DNA from 2 places in the Gordonia sp. YC-XJ4 genome. Region 1 is predicted to be linked to the other one. Evidence: riboswitches for the same ligand, from Rfam matches in the RefSeq annotation. Region 1 holds a riboswitch; the other holds the start of a gene.

Region 1 (7,841 bases):
CGGCGCGGCGATCGAGTTCGGCGCGGTCGGCGATCTCACCGGTGAACCGGCCGATGGCGGCCCCGAGTTCGGCCGGCCGGCCCACCGCGTCACCGATCCAGAACGGCAGGCGTCCCGGCTGCCCGAACGCCGGCGTGACCAGCACCCGATCGTGGGTGATGTCCTCGATCCGCCAGCTGGTGGCTCCGAGCGCGAAGACGTCGCCGACGCGTGATTCGTAGACCATCTCCTCGTCGAGTTCGCCGACGCGCGTCTGTTTCTCGCCGACCATGAACACACCGAACAGGCCACGGTCCGGAATGGTGCCACCGGAGGTGACGGCGAGCCGCTGGGCGCCGCGGCGTCCGATGAGCACATTGCGTTCTCGGTCCCAGGTGACGCGCGGACGCAGTTCGGCGAATTCGTCGGACGGGAATCGTCCGGAGATGAGATCGAGGGTGGCCTCGTACACGCCGCGGCCGAGCTCCCGATACGGTGCACTGCGGCGTACTACCTCGAACCACTCGTCGACGTGGAGCTCGTCGATGGAGGCTGCGGCGATCGTCTGTTGGGCCAGGACGTCGAGGGGGTTGGTGGGTACCCGCAGCTCCTCGATCTCGCCCTCCCGCATGCGCGATACCGCGACGGCGCAATGAATGAGGTCGGTGCGGTGTTTGGGGAACAGTACGCCCTGACTGATCTCGCCGACCTGATGCCCGGCCCGGCCGATGCGTTGCAGACCACTGGCCACCGACGGCGGCGCTTCGACCTGGACGACGAGATCTACTGCGCCCATGTCGATTCCGAGCTCGAGGGAGCTGGTGGCCACCACACATCGCAACCGGCCGGTCTTGAGTTCGTCCTCGATTTCGGCGCGCTGCTCCTTGCTGACCGACCCGTGGTGTGCCCGGGCCAGTAGGGTCGTGGCCGCCGAGGACGCTCCGCTACCCATCACCATCGCCGGAGCGCCCCCGGCGACCCGCGGGTTGGCCGCAGCGGTCACCGCGGCGGGCGCGATGCGGGATTCGGCGATCTCGTTGAGCCGTGCGGTCAGTCGCTCGGCGAGGCGACGGGAGTTGGCGAACACGATGGTCGTGCGATTGGCCTCGATGAGATCGACGATCGCCGATTCGACGTAGGGCCACAGCGATCCCGCGGTCGGGGAGAACGCGTCGTCGAGATCCCCGGAACCGGGTGCGTCCGGTGGCGGCGGGATGTTGGCCATGTCTTCCACGGGCACGTCGACGCGAAGATCGAAGGTCTTGCTCGCGGGTGGCCGCACGATGGTGCACGGCGCGGCACCGGCCAGGAAGCCCGCGACCACCTCGGGTGGGCGGACCGTCGCCGACAATCCGATGCGCTGTGCGGGTGCCTCCAACAACTCGTCGAGACGCTCGAGGGACAGCGCCAGATGGGTGCCGCGTTTGGTGCCGGCCACCGCGTGGACCTCGTCGATGATGACGGCCTCGACGCCGGTCAGCGTCTCCCGCGCCGACGACGTCAGCATCAGGTACAGCGACTCCGGGGTGGTGATGAGGATGTCCGGGGGTGTGCGGACCAGACTGCGGCGGGTCGCGGCGGGGGTGTCCCCGGAGCGCAGGCCGACGGTGATCGCCGGCTCGGGATCGCCGAGTTCCTGCGCCGCGCGGGTGATGCCGGTCAGCGGTGCACGCAGGTTGCGTTCGACGTCGACGGCGAGGGCCTTGAGTGGCGAGATGTAGACGACGCGGGTGCCGCGCGGCCGATCCGGGCGAGCGGCGAGGCGGTCGAGCGCCCACAAGAATGCCGAGAGGGTCTTACCCGAACCGGTGGGGGCAATGACCAGCGTGTGGTTGCCGTCGGCGATCGAGGACCACGCCCCGGTCTGTGCGGCGGTCGGCTCGGCGAAGGTGCCGCTGAACCACCGCCGGGTGGGGGCGGTGAAGCGATCGAGGACCGACGGCGAAGCCATCCACCCATCATCCATGCTCCCTCCGACAAATCGCCGCGGCGGCGTTCTGCTCGTTTTGTCCGATGGGTCGCGCCGGTCACATTTGCCGGGTATACAGTTCTCGCCAGATGCTGACGGAAACCCGGTGCGAATCCGGGGCGGTCGCGCCACTGTGAGCCGGGTCAGGGAGTCGCCCCCGCCCGACGAGTCAGGATTCCGCCGAGCATCGATCCGACAAGCGCTGGGACGCGTCATCCCACGAAAGGACCTTCCGATGGTTGCAAGCACACACCAGAACAAGGCGCGGGCCCTCGCGGTACCCGACCTCTCCGTCGCATCGGCAGCCCTGTGGCTGACCGCCACCTTCATCCTCGCCGCGATGGCCTACTACTTCATCGGCTACGACCAAGGTGCATGGTCGGTGTTCGGCAACGACACCCACATCCACGAATTCGTGCACGACTCGCGGCACTTCCTCGGCTTCCCCTGCCACTGATCGAACGAGCACGGAGACAACCGAACATGGAGAAGAAATTCATCGGTGCCGGTCTGCTGTCGGGACTCGTCGCCGGGATCGTTGCCTACGTTTTCGCTCGGATCTTCATCGAGCCGCAGGTGGCCAAGGCCATCGATTACGAGGACGGTCGCAGTGAGGCCGAAGAGGCCCTGATGGCCGCGCAAGGGCACGGCGGCCACGAGCACGGCGCCGAGGTGTTCACCCGCTCGGTGCAGGAGAACATCGGTGCGGGCGTGGGGACCATCGTTTTCGCGGTGTCGATGGGCGCGTTCTTCGCAATCGCGTTCACGGTTCTGTGGACCTACCTGGCGCATCACCGCGCCGGAGCCGACCCACGCTGGGCGGCGGCCCTGATCGGGCTCCTCGGCTTCGTCGCGGTCTTCGGGGTGCCGTTCTTCGCATACCCGGCCAACCCGCCGGCCGTCGGCGACGACGACACCATCGGTGCGCGATCGACGGCGTACCTCACCCTCACGGTCATCTCGGTGGTCGCGGTGATCGCGGCGGTCGTTGTGGCGCTGTGGCTCCGGCAACGCTGGGGAGGGCTCGCGGCCTCGGTGGTCGCCGCCGTCGGTTACCTGGTGGTCGTGACCATTGCGATCGCGCTGCTGCCCGAGTTCCATGAGGTTCCCGACCCGGTCATGAACGGCGACGCGATCGTCTTCCCCGGATTCCCGGGCGCGGTGATCGGCGACTTCCGGGTGTATGTGATCGCCAACCAGGTGATCCTGTGGACCGTTCTGACCACGACCTTCGCGGGAATCATGACCTGGCTCAGCCGTTCTGATCCTGCGCGCCGGGCGACGACACCGGCCGCGGCACACAGTAACTGATCGCTGCTCCACGTCCGCCCTGCACGCTCGTGGGGCGGACGTGGTGCGTTCGTGGGGTCTGCCGAGAAGGTGGGTGGGTCAGATGAGTACGCAGTCGCCGCAGACGGCGCCCCGATCGCCGCTGACCCGATAGATCAAACAGCAACTGCGCCGGCGGAATCCCGGTCCCGCGCGTAACCGCCCGTCCTCGACATGGGGCTCGGCGAGAACACGGTCGGCCGCGGCGACGGCGAGATCGCCGTGTTCGGGGCGCGCCGTCGCGATGAGTCTGGCGGCGCTGTTGGTCGCCGAGGCGACGTTGCCCCACAGCGTTCGCCCACTCACCCCGAATGCGTCGCCGACGGCGTCGGTGAGTGCGCCGATGATCCCGTCGGCCAGGTTGGGCCGGGCGTCGGTCGCCGCGGTGGTGACCGAGAGCGGATAGGGCCCACCCAATTCGTCCTGCCACCAGAGGTCCGCGGCCGTGAACGATATCGGCGGTTCGTCGAGCGCCTCCACAGCGATCATCGGAGCGATGAGACGAGCGACGAGCCCGAGGTGGGTGACCGACGCAGCCACCCTCTGCTCGACACGTGACGTGCCGCCCACCCCGAGTGCGGCACGCACACGGTCCACGCGCGACTCCAGCATGCGCGCGTCCTCGAGTAGGTCGGCCATCGTGAGCCACGGTGCATCACCCCGCTGCCCGCGGGCGTGCGTGGCGACTCCGAAAAAGGGGCCGAGGTCGTCGAGGGAGGAGGTCACTGCCGGACGAGCGTAGCCTGCTCGCCGATGGTCTGTGGGGTCGACGGATGCATCCGGTTCATCAGGGCACCGAAGACCATTCCGATGACCAACCACACCAGAGCCTGGTTCAGGATCGAATACCACCGGAACTTCCAGAGCACGTCGGCGTCGAAGCCCGGATAGACGATCTGCCCTGGCGCATAGACCCTTCCGTCGATCGTGAGTGGGCGATCGAGGATGTTGGTGATGGGTTGCGGTGTCTCGGTGGCGGCGCGTGCGAAGCCGAACTCGCTGGTGTGGTCGACGTTTGCCGACAGGTCACCGAGAGACGGCAGCACGGCCAGAACGATGCCGAACAGTATGAGGAAGCCGACTCCGGCCACGAGGATCGCGCGTTGCGTACCGATCCGGGAATGCAGACGATGTACGACGTAGACCGCGAGACCGAGTAGGACGAGTGAGATCGCGACCATTGCGAGGTAGAGCTGACCGCGGGTTTCGATCGTGAAGGTGTGCCCGATCGCCGGTGGATTGGCCGGGTACTTCACGAACGGCAGCAGGTAGATACCGAGAAAGCCGAAGCCTGCGATGAGCCAGGACAGATACCGCGCGCGCAGTGCGGTCCGGCCCATGAGGATCAGGTAGGCGACGGCCACCAGGGCGCCCATCGCGACCGAGAAGCCGATGATGCCGGTGGCGATGCCCACGGTCGACTGGATCGTCCGGCTGAAGATCTCCGGACCATCGGGTTCGGTCGCCCGACCGGCCGCCTGGTTGAGTGCGTTGAGGACGTCGTCGCGGCCTGATTCGTAGTCGATGGCCTTGTTGATGACGGGTTCGGCGAAGACACGAGCAAAGACGAAGCCCAGGATGCCGGCGATCAGTCCGGCGAGGGCTCCGCGCCCGATGACGCGGAGTTCGGTCATGAATCCGGCTCAGTGGCAGGGGAAGCCGAGGAAGTGGCGAGCGTCATGAACCCACTCGTGCACGACCATGGTGTGCCCGAATACCGAGGTCATGCCTTCGTCGACACCGATGAAGTAGTAGGCGAGCAGGGCCAACAGGACGGTGATCCCCAAGATCAGCGCTACGCGCGTGCGCGACAGGGCTTCGGGGGAGACGGCGACACCGGGCTGCGGCGTGGCGACATGGGTACTCATCGGGACCTCCTCGGGGTGACGCGCCCCGGTTGTCGGGCTATGACTCGACGGCGACGTGTCTGACTGACCCGCGGGCGCGAGTTCACAGTGGCGCAACCGTCCCGGAATCGCACCGGGTTCCATACGCCGTCTGTCATAAGCAGACCAGTTGCGAAAGCGCAGGTCAAGCGCGTGTCCGTATTGAGTCGATTGTCCTTACCCCACTCTCTGGCCCATGAAGACACAATTGTGCCTTTCTGTATCTTGACGCTGATCGTGACGACTGACACAGTTGGACTGAAACAAGTTCTCATGGCAGCCGACGGGCGCTGTCCGATGATTCTGCGAGGTGTCGATGTTCGAGTGGTCCGATGAAGATCTGATGGTGCGCGACGCCTTGCGGGCGTTCATCGACAAGGAGATCCGGCCGCACATCGACGAGCTCGAGACCGGCCAGCTCCCGCCCTACGACATCACCCGAAAACTGTTGTCCACCTTCGGTGTCGACGCCATGGCCAAGGACGCGCTGGAGAAGGAACTCGAGGCCGAGGCGGCCGGCGAGAAGCCTGCGGGCGGCGGCGGAGCCGGCATGGCCGGGTCGATGTTCATGATCGTCAACATCGAACTGGCCGGGGTCTGTCTCGGTCTGGTCGGCTCGATGGGCGTCAGCATGGGCCTGACGGCGTCGGCGATCCGGGGTAAGGGCACCCTCGCGCAGAAGAAGCGGTGGCTGCCCGAGCTGGTCACCATGGAAAAGGTCGGGGCCTGGGCGATCACCGAACCCGACTCCGGCTCCGACGCCCTTGGCGGCATGAAGACCACCGTGCGCCGCGATGGTGACGAGTATCTGTTGAACGGACAGAAGACGTTCATCACCAACGGCCCGTACGCCGACACCATCGTGGTCTTCGCCAAACTCGACGACGGCTCGGATACCCCCATGCGCGATCGCAAGGTGCTCTCGTTCGTTCTGGACAAGGGGATGCCCGGACTCACCCAGGGCAAGGCGTTCAAGAAGATGGGCATGATGAGTTCGCCCACCGGCGAGCTGTTCTTCGACAACGTCCGCCTCGGTCGGGACCGGCTGCTCGGCGAGACCGAGGACACCGGGTCCGACGCGCGCGGCGCCGAGGGGGCGAAATCCGGTTTCACCGCCGAGCGTATCGGGATCGCGGCGCTGTCGATGGGCATCATCAACGAATGTCTGCGCCTGAGTGTCGATTACGCGAAGAACCGCAAGCTGTGGGGCCAGGAGATCGGGCGCTTCCAGCTGATCCAGCTCAAACTCGCCGAGATGGAGGTGGCGCGGATCAACGTGCAGAACATGCTCTTCAGTGCGATCGAGCGGGCCAAGGCCGGTAAGCCGCTGAGCCTGGCCGAGGCGTCGGCGATGAAGCTCTACTCGTCGAAGGCGGCCACCGATGTCGCGATGGAGGCCGTGCAGCTCTTCGGCGGCAACGGTTACATGGCCGAGTACCGCGTCGAACAACTTGCGCGCGATGCCAAGTCGCTGATGATCTATGCCGGCAGCAACGAGATCCAGGTGACCCACGTCGCCAAGGGGCTCCTGGCCTGACGGGCGGTGGACGGGCCACCGGGATACCTCCGGGGGTTCGACGCCGTCGGCCGCGAATCGCCCCGGCGATCGGTGGACCGAGACGATCCGTGTGGTACCGCGAGTCGTTCTCGGTCACCTCACGTGCCGGTGAACACCAGCACGATCAACGCGATGTTGAGTAGCACGATCATTGCCGACGCAACGGTTGCCAGGATGCGCAGCGGCCAGCCGTCGGCGAACTCGCCCATGATCGAGCGGTCGGACGTCAGCCGGCCCAGCGGGATGATCGCGAACGGGATGCCGAAGCTCAGCACCACCTGTGAGAGCACCAGTGCCCATGTGGGATCGACCCCGACAGCGAGAACGACCAGGGCGGGGATCAGCGTGACCAGTCGGCGAACCAGCAGCGGCACCCGCTTGTGCAGAAGCCCGGCCATGATCGCCGCACCCGCCGACGACCCGACCGAGGTGGCGGCCAGGCCGCTCGCGAGCAGACCGATCGCGAAGATGGTCGCCATCGCCGGCCCCATCGAGTCGGCCACGGCATGGTAGGCGCCCTCGATGGTGTCGGTGCCCTGCTTGCCCAGCAGGTTCTGCGCGGCCAGGAGCAGCAAGGCGATGTTGACGGCGCCGGCGACGGTCAGGGCGATCACCACATCCCACCGGGTCACGCGGACGAGTTTGCGTCGCCGGGGCAGACTTTCGGTGACCCCGTGGCGATCGATGACCAGCGCCGAATGGACATAGATGGCGTGCGGCATGACCGTCGCACCCAGCATCGATGCCGCGAGTAACACCGTCTCGGGTCCCTCGAGACGGGGGATCATCCCGCCGAGCACATCGCCGGCGGTCGGCGGGTTCACCACGAGCCCCGCGAGGAAGCCGACCACGATGATGGCCAGCATGCCCACGATCACCGTCTCGAAGACGCGTTGGCGGCGAGGGTTCTGCAGCAACAACATCAGCGTCGAGATGATGCCCACGATCACCCCACCCAGGACGAGGGGCAGGTCGAACAGCAACTGCAGGGCTATCGCGCCGCCGAGGACCTCGGCGAGGTCGGTGGCGATCGCCACCACCTCGGCCTGAACCCAGAATGCTTGGCGTTTGCGGCGACTCAGCCGCTCTCCGAGGAGACCGGGCAGGCTGCGGCCGGTGA
Region 2 (7,841 bases), 170 kb from region 1:
GTCGGCGCCGCATCCGGCGAGTGTCAGCAGTGCCGCGCAGACCAGCGCGAGCAGCGGAAGTCTTCTCATGGTTGCCTTTCATCGAAGAGGATCTGGGGGACGTCGAGGCGGGGATGCCGGACGATGTGGGCGTCGATGTCGAACCAGGCGCGCAGATTCGCGGGGACCAGCACCTGCTCGGGAGTGCCGGTCCCGACGACCCGACCGCCGACGAGGACGAGCAGCGTGTCACAGAACTGGGCGGCGATGTTCAGATCGTGCAGGGCCGCCACCACGGTGACGCCGGAGTCGCGGGCTGCGGCCAGCACCGAGAACTGGTGTCGCACATCGAGATGGTTGGTCGGTTCGTCGAGCACCATGACCCGTGGCTGCTGGGCGAGTACCCGCGCGATCAGCACCCGCTGCGCCTCACCCCCGGACAGCGAGGTGAAGACACGATCCGCGAGATGGCCGACCCCGGCGACACCCATGGCCTCCTCGACCGCCGCCGCATCCCTCGCCCGGGACGTCCGCGCGATCGACCGATGTGGGAACCGACCGCTGGCGACCACCTCGGCTGCGGTGAAATCGAAGTCCAGCGTGGAACTCTGGGTGAGCGCGGCGACCTGACGGGCGTTGTCGCGCATCGAGATGGCGGTGACGTCGACGCCGTCGACCTCGACGTGGCCGGTCGTGGGGCGCTGGGCGCGATACAGACAACGCAGCAGTGTCGATTTCCCGCTGCCGTTGGGTCCGATCACGCCGAGAAAACTCCCCGGCGCAGCGGTGAAGGTCACCTCGCGCAGCAACGTTGCCGAACCGATGTCGACGCCGACCCCGTGATAGCCCGCTGTCGTCATCTTCCCCACCCCCGGTGGTCGTCAACCCGTTTCATCGATCGACCACGCTGCGTCGGCGGTGCATGAGGATCAGGAACATCGGCACCCCGACGGCGGCGGTGATCGCGCCCAGCGGCAATTCTTGTGGCGGCACGGCGGTTCTGGCGACGAGATCGGCGGCGACGAGAAACACCGCGCCGATGAGCGGAGCGATCACCACGAGGCGGCGATGGTCGGCGCCGACGAGGAGCCGCGCGACGTGGGGAACGACGAGCCCGACGAAGCCGATCGCCCCGCACACCGACACCATCACACCGGTCATCAACGCCGACAACGCAAATGCCATGACGCGGAACCGCGACGCCGACAACCCGAGAGACGCGGCGACCTCGTCGCCCATGGCGAGGGCATTGAGCGAGCGCGCCAAGCCTGCCACCGCGATCACCCCGCCGACGGTCACGACGCCCACGAGGACCGCCGAATACCAGCCGGCCGCGGCCAGACTGCCCAGGAGCCAGAACATCACGCTGCGCGCGGCGTCGCCGGTGGGTGCGAGGAACACCAACACCGTGGTCAGCGCCGAGAAGCCGTAGCCCACCGCGGTGCCGGTCAACACGAGTCGCAATGGCGTCAATCCGCCTGCACCGGAGGCCATCCCGAACACGATGAGGGTCGCGAGCAGTGCTCCGGCGAAGGCCGCGACCGGCATCGCATAGAGCCCGATGCCCGACAGGACGCCGAAGAGCACCACGCTCGTGGCCCCCACCGATGCGCCGGAGGAGATACCGAGCACGTACGGGTCGGCGAGCGGGTTGCGCACCATCGCCTGCACGACCACTCCCACCACCGACAACCCGGCGCCCACCACCGCTCCGGTGATCACCCGTGGTACCCGCGAATCGATGACGATCCAGTACGCGGCGGCGTCGTCGGCGGAGATCGAGCCGCCGGTCAGTGCGGCCCACACGAAGCGCGGCACATCGGTTCCACCGACGTCGGCGGTACCGAACGCCACACCCGCCCATGCGACCACGAACAGCGCGAGCACACCGAGCACCGCGAGCACGCCGACACGCGCCCAGGTCGGCGCGGGTGGCGCGGCCTGCGGTGAGGTGTGATCGTCCACTGTGGCACGGTCTCTCGTCGGGCGGAAGACAGCCGCGCACGACAGATCGGCGCACCGGCCATATCCCGCGAGGCAAGTGTCGACCACGGTTGTCCATGGCCACGGCGGCAGGTCTTCGGACTTCGGACCCGGCACCGAGATGCCACCTACCCGCGGCCGCTTCCCGGACCGTGAGGTCCAGTGCGAGGAGCCGCTGTCGTTTCCGTCACCGCTGCGGGGCAGCTCTGGATTCTCACCAGATTCCCTTTTCACCGACCGGCCCGTGTGGCCCGGTCGGAACCGACGCGCGCTGAGCGTAGCAGGCATCTCGCCGAGGCGTCGCCCAGGTCTTCACCCCCGCATCACCGAGTCGTGGCCGGTCGTCGTCCGTGACGACACCGTGCGGTGATCGCCTCGATGCATGTCCTCCCCCAGCCATATTCCGCTACGCGTCACCCCGGACAAGGTGCTGCGCGCCGGGACGACCCGCCGTCGATTCCTCACCTGGACCGCGCTGGCCGCCGGGCTGGCCACCGCACCCACCCTGTTCGCGACCGACGCCGCCTCTGCTCCACGGGTCCGAGGTGCCGGCCACCCGTTCGCCCTGGGAATCGCCTCCGGCGATCCACTCCCCGACGCCGTCATCCTGTGGACGAGGCTGGCGACCGACCCCCTCGCATCCGGGGCCGGCATGGGCGCCGACACCCACGATGTGGGGTGGGAAGTGGCCCGCGACGAACGGATGCGGAGCGTCGTGGCGCGTGGGGTGACCCGTGCCGGCCCGGACACCGGGCACTGCGTGCACGTCGACGTCCGCGGCCTGACGCCCGGGACCGACTACTTCTACCGATTTCGCGCGCTCGGCGAGATCTCCGAGGTCGGCCGGACCCGAACCGCACAGCGCGTCGGAACACCTACCGGCGCACTGTCATTCGTTGTCGCCTCCTGTCAGGCCTGGGCCGACGGCCACTATCCGGCGTTCGGTGACATGGCCCGCGGGGCCCCCGACGTAATGTTTCATCTGGGCGACTACATCTACGAGAAGCCGATCCCCATGGGCGGCGGTGTACGCGACACCGCGGTGGTACCGGCGTCGGCGTATCGCGAATGCCGTGACCTCGACGACTACCGCGAACGCTACGCCCTGTACAAACTCGACCCGAACCTGCAAGCGGCGCATCGGATGAGCCCGTTCATCACGATCTTCGATGACCACGAGGTCGACAACAACTGGGCCGCCGACACTCCCGAGGACGACCAACCCATACCGCAGTTCCTGCTCCGCCGGGCTACGGGCATGCGCGCCTGGTGGGAGAACACCGCCGTTCGGCTCGCCCCGCCCGAGCGCGGATTTCGTGCCTATCGTCGCTTCACGTTCGGCGATCTCGCTCAGTTCAGCGTCCTCGACACGCGTACCCACCGCAGCGATCAGGTCAACGGCGACAATGACACCGGGCAGAACGCGGCCACCGCCGACCCACACCGCACCATCACCGGCGCAGCCCAGGAGCGGTGGATACTCGACGGTCTCGCGGCCTCCGGCAGCCGATGGAACGTCCTGGCCCACCAGACGACGATCGCCGACCTCGCGCGCGAGCGTGACGGGGTCCGCGCGGTGAGCATGGACGGATGGAGCGGGGTACGAGGCGTCGCGGGCCCGTGTCCTCGACGGCGCCCGCGAACGCCGAACCCCCAACCTCGTGTCGATCGTCGGCGACATCCACCGGAATGTGGTGTCGGAGTTGCGATCCACCTACACCCGACCTGCGCCCACGGTCGGTGTCGAGTTGGCGGGCACATCCATCAGCTCCGGCGGCGACGGAGCCGACAGTGACGAGTCCGATCGACAACTCAAGGCCGCCTCACCCCACGTACGATTCGGCAACGCCCAACGCGGATACGTCCTGACCACGATCACCCACGACCGGTGGGAGGCGCGGTTCCGGGTCTGCCCGACCGTCAGCACCGCCGACGCCCGGCTCCACACACGCGCAGTGGTGACCATTCCGGCCGGATGCCCCGAGGTCGAGGTGCTCTGAGCAGACCATCAGAGCAACTGTGCCCGCACCACATCTGCTGTGCGCTGCGCGATTCCGCGCACAGCAGCATCGTATGGCACCACTGGCGAAGCGCTCGACAACATGGACACATGAGCGAACAGAAGACCTCCCCACCCCTCCGTAAACGCACCGCCGAGAGCCTGCTGAACCAACGCATCCTGATGCTCGATTCGGCACTCGACGACGAGATCGGCAGTGCGCTGTGCGCACAGTTGGTGATGCTGTCGGCACACGATCCGGTCGCCGACATCGGCCTGTGGATCAACTCTCCGGGCGGCTCGGTGCCCGCGATGCTCGCCATCATGGACACGATGCGGATCATCCCGAACGACGTGGTGACGGTCAACCTCGGAATGGCCTACAGCGCAGGACAATTCTTGCTCTGCTGCGGCACCCGCGGAAAAAGATTCATCTTGCCGCACGCAAAGGTGTTGCTGCACCAGGGATCTGCGGGGATCGGCGGTTACGCCCCCGATATCGAGTTGCAGGCCGACGACCTGCGCCATGTTCGGGACACCGTTCTCGGGGTCATCGCCGAGCGCACGGGCCAGACCCGTGATCGGGTGTTCGCCGACTCGCTGCGCGATCACGTGTTCACCGCGGAGGAGGCGCTTGCGTACGGCTTCGTCGATCACGTCGTCGACTCGGTGGCACAGTTGCGTCCGGCCGCGACCACACCGGCCGGATTCGGGGTGATCCGATGAGCACCTACACGATTCCCAACGTCATCAGCCGAACGCCGCAGGGCGAGCGCGTCATGGATATCTACAGCCGATTGCTCGACGACCGAATCCTCTATCTGGGAACCGAACTCGACGACGGCGTCGCCAACGCACTCATCGCACAATTGCTCCACCTCGATTCCGACAACCCGGAGGCGCCGATCGACCTCTACATCAACTCTCCCGGGGGATCGGTGATGGCCACCTTCGCGCTCTACGACACCATGCAGTACTGTCACGCGCCCATCGCGACCACCTGTGTGGGACAGGCACTCTCGTCGACCGCCCTGCTGCTGGCGGCGGGCCGACCAGGCCGGCGTGCGGTGCTGCCGCATGCGCGGGTGTTACTGCACCAGCCGTCGGGGCAGGGCCGCGGCACCATTCCCGATCTGATCCTCGCCGCCGAGGAGATCCTGCGGACCCGCGAGGAGATCGAACGTGCATTGAGCCGCCACACCGGCAACGACGTCGAGACGTTGCGCCACGACACCGACCGGGATCGGGTCCTGCGAGCGTCTGAGATCGTCGACTACGGAATCGCCGACCACGTCATCGACGAGCGCGCCGTGCTCGCCCGCCGGTGACGGCCCGCAGTACTCACGCGGCCAGCGCGAGTGGCGCCCGGGAGGCGTTGCGCCACCGAGTGGTCACCCGATCCCCGCCCCGCGCCGGCACCGAACCGAGCACCGGAACGCTCATCGACCGGGCCAACTCCGCCGCAACCTCGCGGGTGAGGTCGAGCAGTGACAGGCCGAGAGCCCCGGCGACGGCACCGAGCAGTTCGCTCGACGCGTCCTTGCGGCCGCGCTCGAGTTCGGAAAGATACTGGCTCGAGACACCGGCCCGACCAGCGGTCTCGACGAGACGTTCGGCCCGATCGTGGCGATGGCGTCGCAGAACCTTGCCGGTCACCTCGCGCAACAGCGGTTCCACCGGTGCCGACGACCGGGCTCCGGCGGTCTCGGACTTGGACGTCTGCTCGATCATGGGGTCGATCCTACGACGGCACCCGAGCGGTACCCGCCACCTTCTGCTGTGAGCAGAACCGTCGCGGCAGATCGACGGTGCCACGCCGAAATGGTTCAGCCACGCGCCAATTCGGCGAGCACCGCGGCGCTGACCGCCCAGTCCATGCATTTGTCGGTCACCGACTTGCCGTAGACGAGCGGATCGGCATCGGGAGACTGGGCTCCGGCCTCGAGGAAGCTCTCCAGCATGACGCCGCTCACCTGCACCGGGTTGCCGGTTTCCCGGCGCGCGCGGATCGATGCCGCGATCTGTGTGGCGACCTCCGCCTGGCGGAGGTGGTCCTTCCCGGAGTTGGCGTGGCTGGCGTCGATCATCACCCGCGGCGTCAGACCCGAACGTTGCAGTGCCGCAACGGCATCGGCGACGGAGTCGTCATCGTAGTTGGGTCCGGCGGTGCCACCGCGCAGGATGATGTGACAGTCGGAGTTGCCCGCCGACTCCACCAGCGCGCCGTGCCCGAAGTCGTCGACGCCGAAGAAGACATGCGATGCCGCAGCGGCTTTCACGCCGTCGATCGCCACCTGCACGTTGCCGTCGGTGCCGTTCTTGAAGCCGATCGGCATCGACAGTCCCGAGGCGAGTTGGCGGTGCACCTGGGATTCGGTGGTGCGGGCTCCGATCGCCCCCCAGGCGACCGCGTCGGCGATGTACTGCGGGCTGGTCGGTTCGAGGAACTCACATCCCACCGGCAGCCCGAGGTCGATGATGTCGAGCAGCAACGACCGCGCCGTCCGCAGACCGCGCTCGACATCGAAGGTCTCGTCCATGCCGGGGTCGTTGATCAGGCCCTTCCATCCGACGGTGGTGCGGGGCTTCTCGAAGTACACCCGCATCACGATCTTGAGCCGCTCGGAGTACTGCTGGGCCAGCGGCGCCAACCGGCGCGCGTAGTCGAGTGCGGCGATCGGGTCGTGCACCGAGCACGGGCCGACGACGACGAGCAGCCGATCGTCGGCGCCGGCGAGGATGGCCGCGATCTCGTCGCGGTCGCGTTGCACCGCAAGGGCCCGCCGCGCGGTCAGTGGCAATTCGGTGCGAATGGTGTCCGGCGACGGGATCGACCGGAACGAGCGGATCCGGCGGTCCGAGGTCGATTCAGCCGAAAGAGAGCGGTCGGCGGGAGTTCGGGAGAGATCTCCGAGGGTGGTCACTGGTATGCCTTTCGCGGGTTGTGGGCCCTGGTTGTCCGCTGGGCCCGCCCGCATCGTGGTCGCCGGAAAGCCCCTGACATGACAAGAGCAGTGACCTGGTGGTCACTGCTCGGGGCTCCGGGATGTGGCGTGCGGCGCGATCAGCGCTTCATCGCAGGCTCACCCGGAGCCTCGATAAAGAAACGCCAATAGGCGCGCACGGTGCTGATCACGACAGCGAGGCTACCACGGGCCGCGGTCCGGACCCAACGACCGCCTGCGAGGCACCCGATCGGATACCCGGGCCGCCGCTCGGCAGAGCCCACCCGCTCAGCAGAGCCCGCCCGAGGAGTCGACCAACGCCGCGACCTGTGCGTCGGAGGGCTCGGCGCCCATGGCCTGCTTCATCACCGGCGCCGCGAACGTGCGCGCCGCGTCCTCGCCGCCGGTCTTGCGAACCCGGCAGACCGACGACCCGAGCGACACCGCGGTGTCGGCGTCCATGTCGATCCCCTTCGCGCGCAGCGAGTTCAGGAAGGCGGTGCGCGCGGAGGTCGGCGGCGGCGCCACCGTCTCGGCGGTGCCCGCGCTGGGCAGGGTCACCGGTGTCGGTGGCGGCGCCTGGGTCGATGCGGCGGTCGACGCCGACCCGGCGGCGGCCGACACCGGGCTGGTCGCCGTCACCGAACTCACCGACGCCGACGTCCTCGATGCGTTTGCGGTGGTGCCGTTGTCGGACTGGGCGCAGCCGGCGACGAACAACACCAGTCCGAAACACCCCACCCCGACCACGGTCCACGGCGTCGACCGGTATCGACGATCCGTGCCGTCGGGGTCACGCATGGAAGAAACCTCTCGCGAAGGCGTTGTTGACCGCGTCCTGCCAGTAGGGCCAGTCGTGCATCCCCGAGACCGGGAAGTCGGTCATGACGGGCACCCCGTTGATCATCGCCTGCACGTCGAAGGTGTGCGTCAGC

What was found. A riboswitch is a leader RNA that binds a small molecule or an ion and turns the genes downstream of it on or off. The one in region 1 is predicted to bind cobalamin.
Region 2: it holds a riboswitch for cobalamin, as region 1 does, so the genes downstream of both, AC5ZH6_RS08305 (FecCD family ABC transporter permease) here and AC5ZH6_RS09075 (CbtB domain-containing protein) in region 1, are expected to answer to the same signal.

Annotation. Positions count from the first base shown of each region.
Region 1 covers NZ_CM183447.1:2,058,610-2,066,450, forward strand. The annotation lists gene AC5ZH6_RS09070 (ATP-dependent helicase) at 1-1,930, opposite strand, end outside; cobalamin riboswitch at 2,001-2,147, shown strand; gene AC5ZH6_RS09075 (CbtB domain-containing protein) at 2,184-2,405, shown strand; gene AC5ZH6_RS09080 (CbtA family protein) at 2,432-3,259, shown strand; gene AC5ZH6_RS09085 ((2Fe-2S)-binding protein) at 3,338-4,003, opposite strand; gene AC5ZH6_RS09090 (CbtA family protein) at 4,000-4,911, opposite strand; gene AC5ZH6_RS09095 (CbtB-domain containing protein) at 4,921-5,145, opposite strand; gene AC5ZH6_RS09100 (acyl-CoA dehydrogenase family protein) at 5,480-6,700, shown strand; gene AC5ZH6_RS09105 (Nramp family divalent metal transporter) at 6,820-7,841, opposite strand, start outside.
Region 2 covers NZ_CM183447.1:1,887,773-1,895,613, reverse strand. The annotation lists gene AC5ZH6_RS08315 (ABC transporter substrate-binding protein) at 1-69, opposite strand, end outside; gene AC5ZH6_RS08310 (ABC transporter ATP-binding protein) at 66-839, opposite strand; gene AC5ZH6_RS08305 (FecCD family ABC transporter permease) at 871-1,944, opposite strand; cobalamin riboswitch at 2,034-2,243, opposite strand; partial or broken gene AC5ZH6_RS08300 (alkaline phosphatase D family protein) at 2,345-3,962, shown strand; gene AC5ZH6_RS08295 (ClpP family protease) at 4,073-4,687, shown strand; gene AC5ZH6_RS08290 (ClpP family protease) at 4,684-5,289, shown strand; gene AC5ZH6_RS08285 (helix-turn-helix domain-containing protein) at 5,303-5,692, opposite strand; gene AC5ZH6_RS08280 (3-deoxy-7-phosphoheptulonate synthase) at 5,788-6,885, opposite strand; gene AC5ZH6_RS08275 (hypothetical protein) at 7,195-7,707, opposite strand; gene AC5ZH6_RS08270 (alpha/beta hydrolase) at 7,700-7,841, opposite strand, start outside.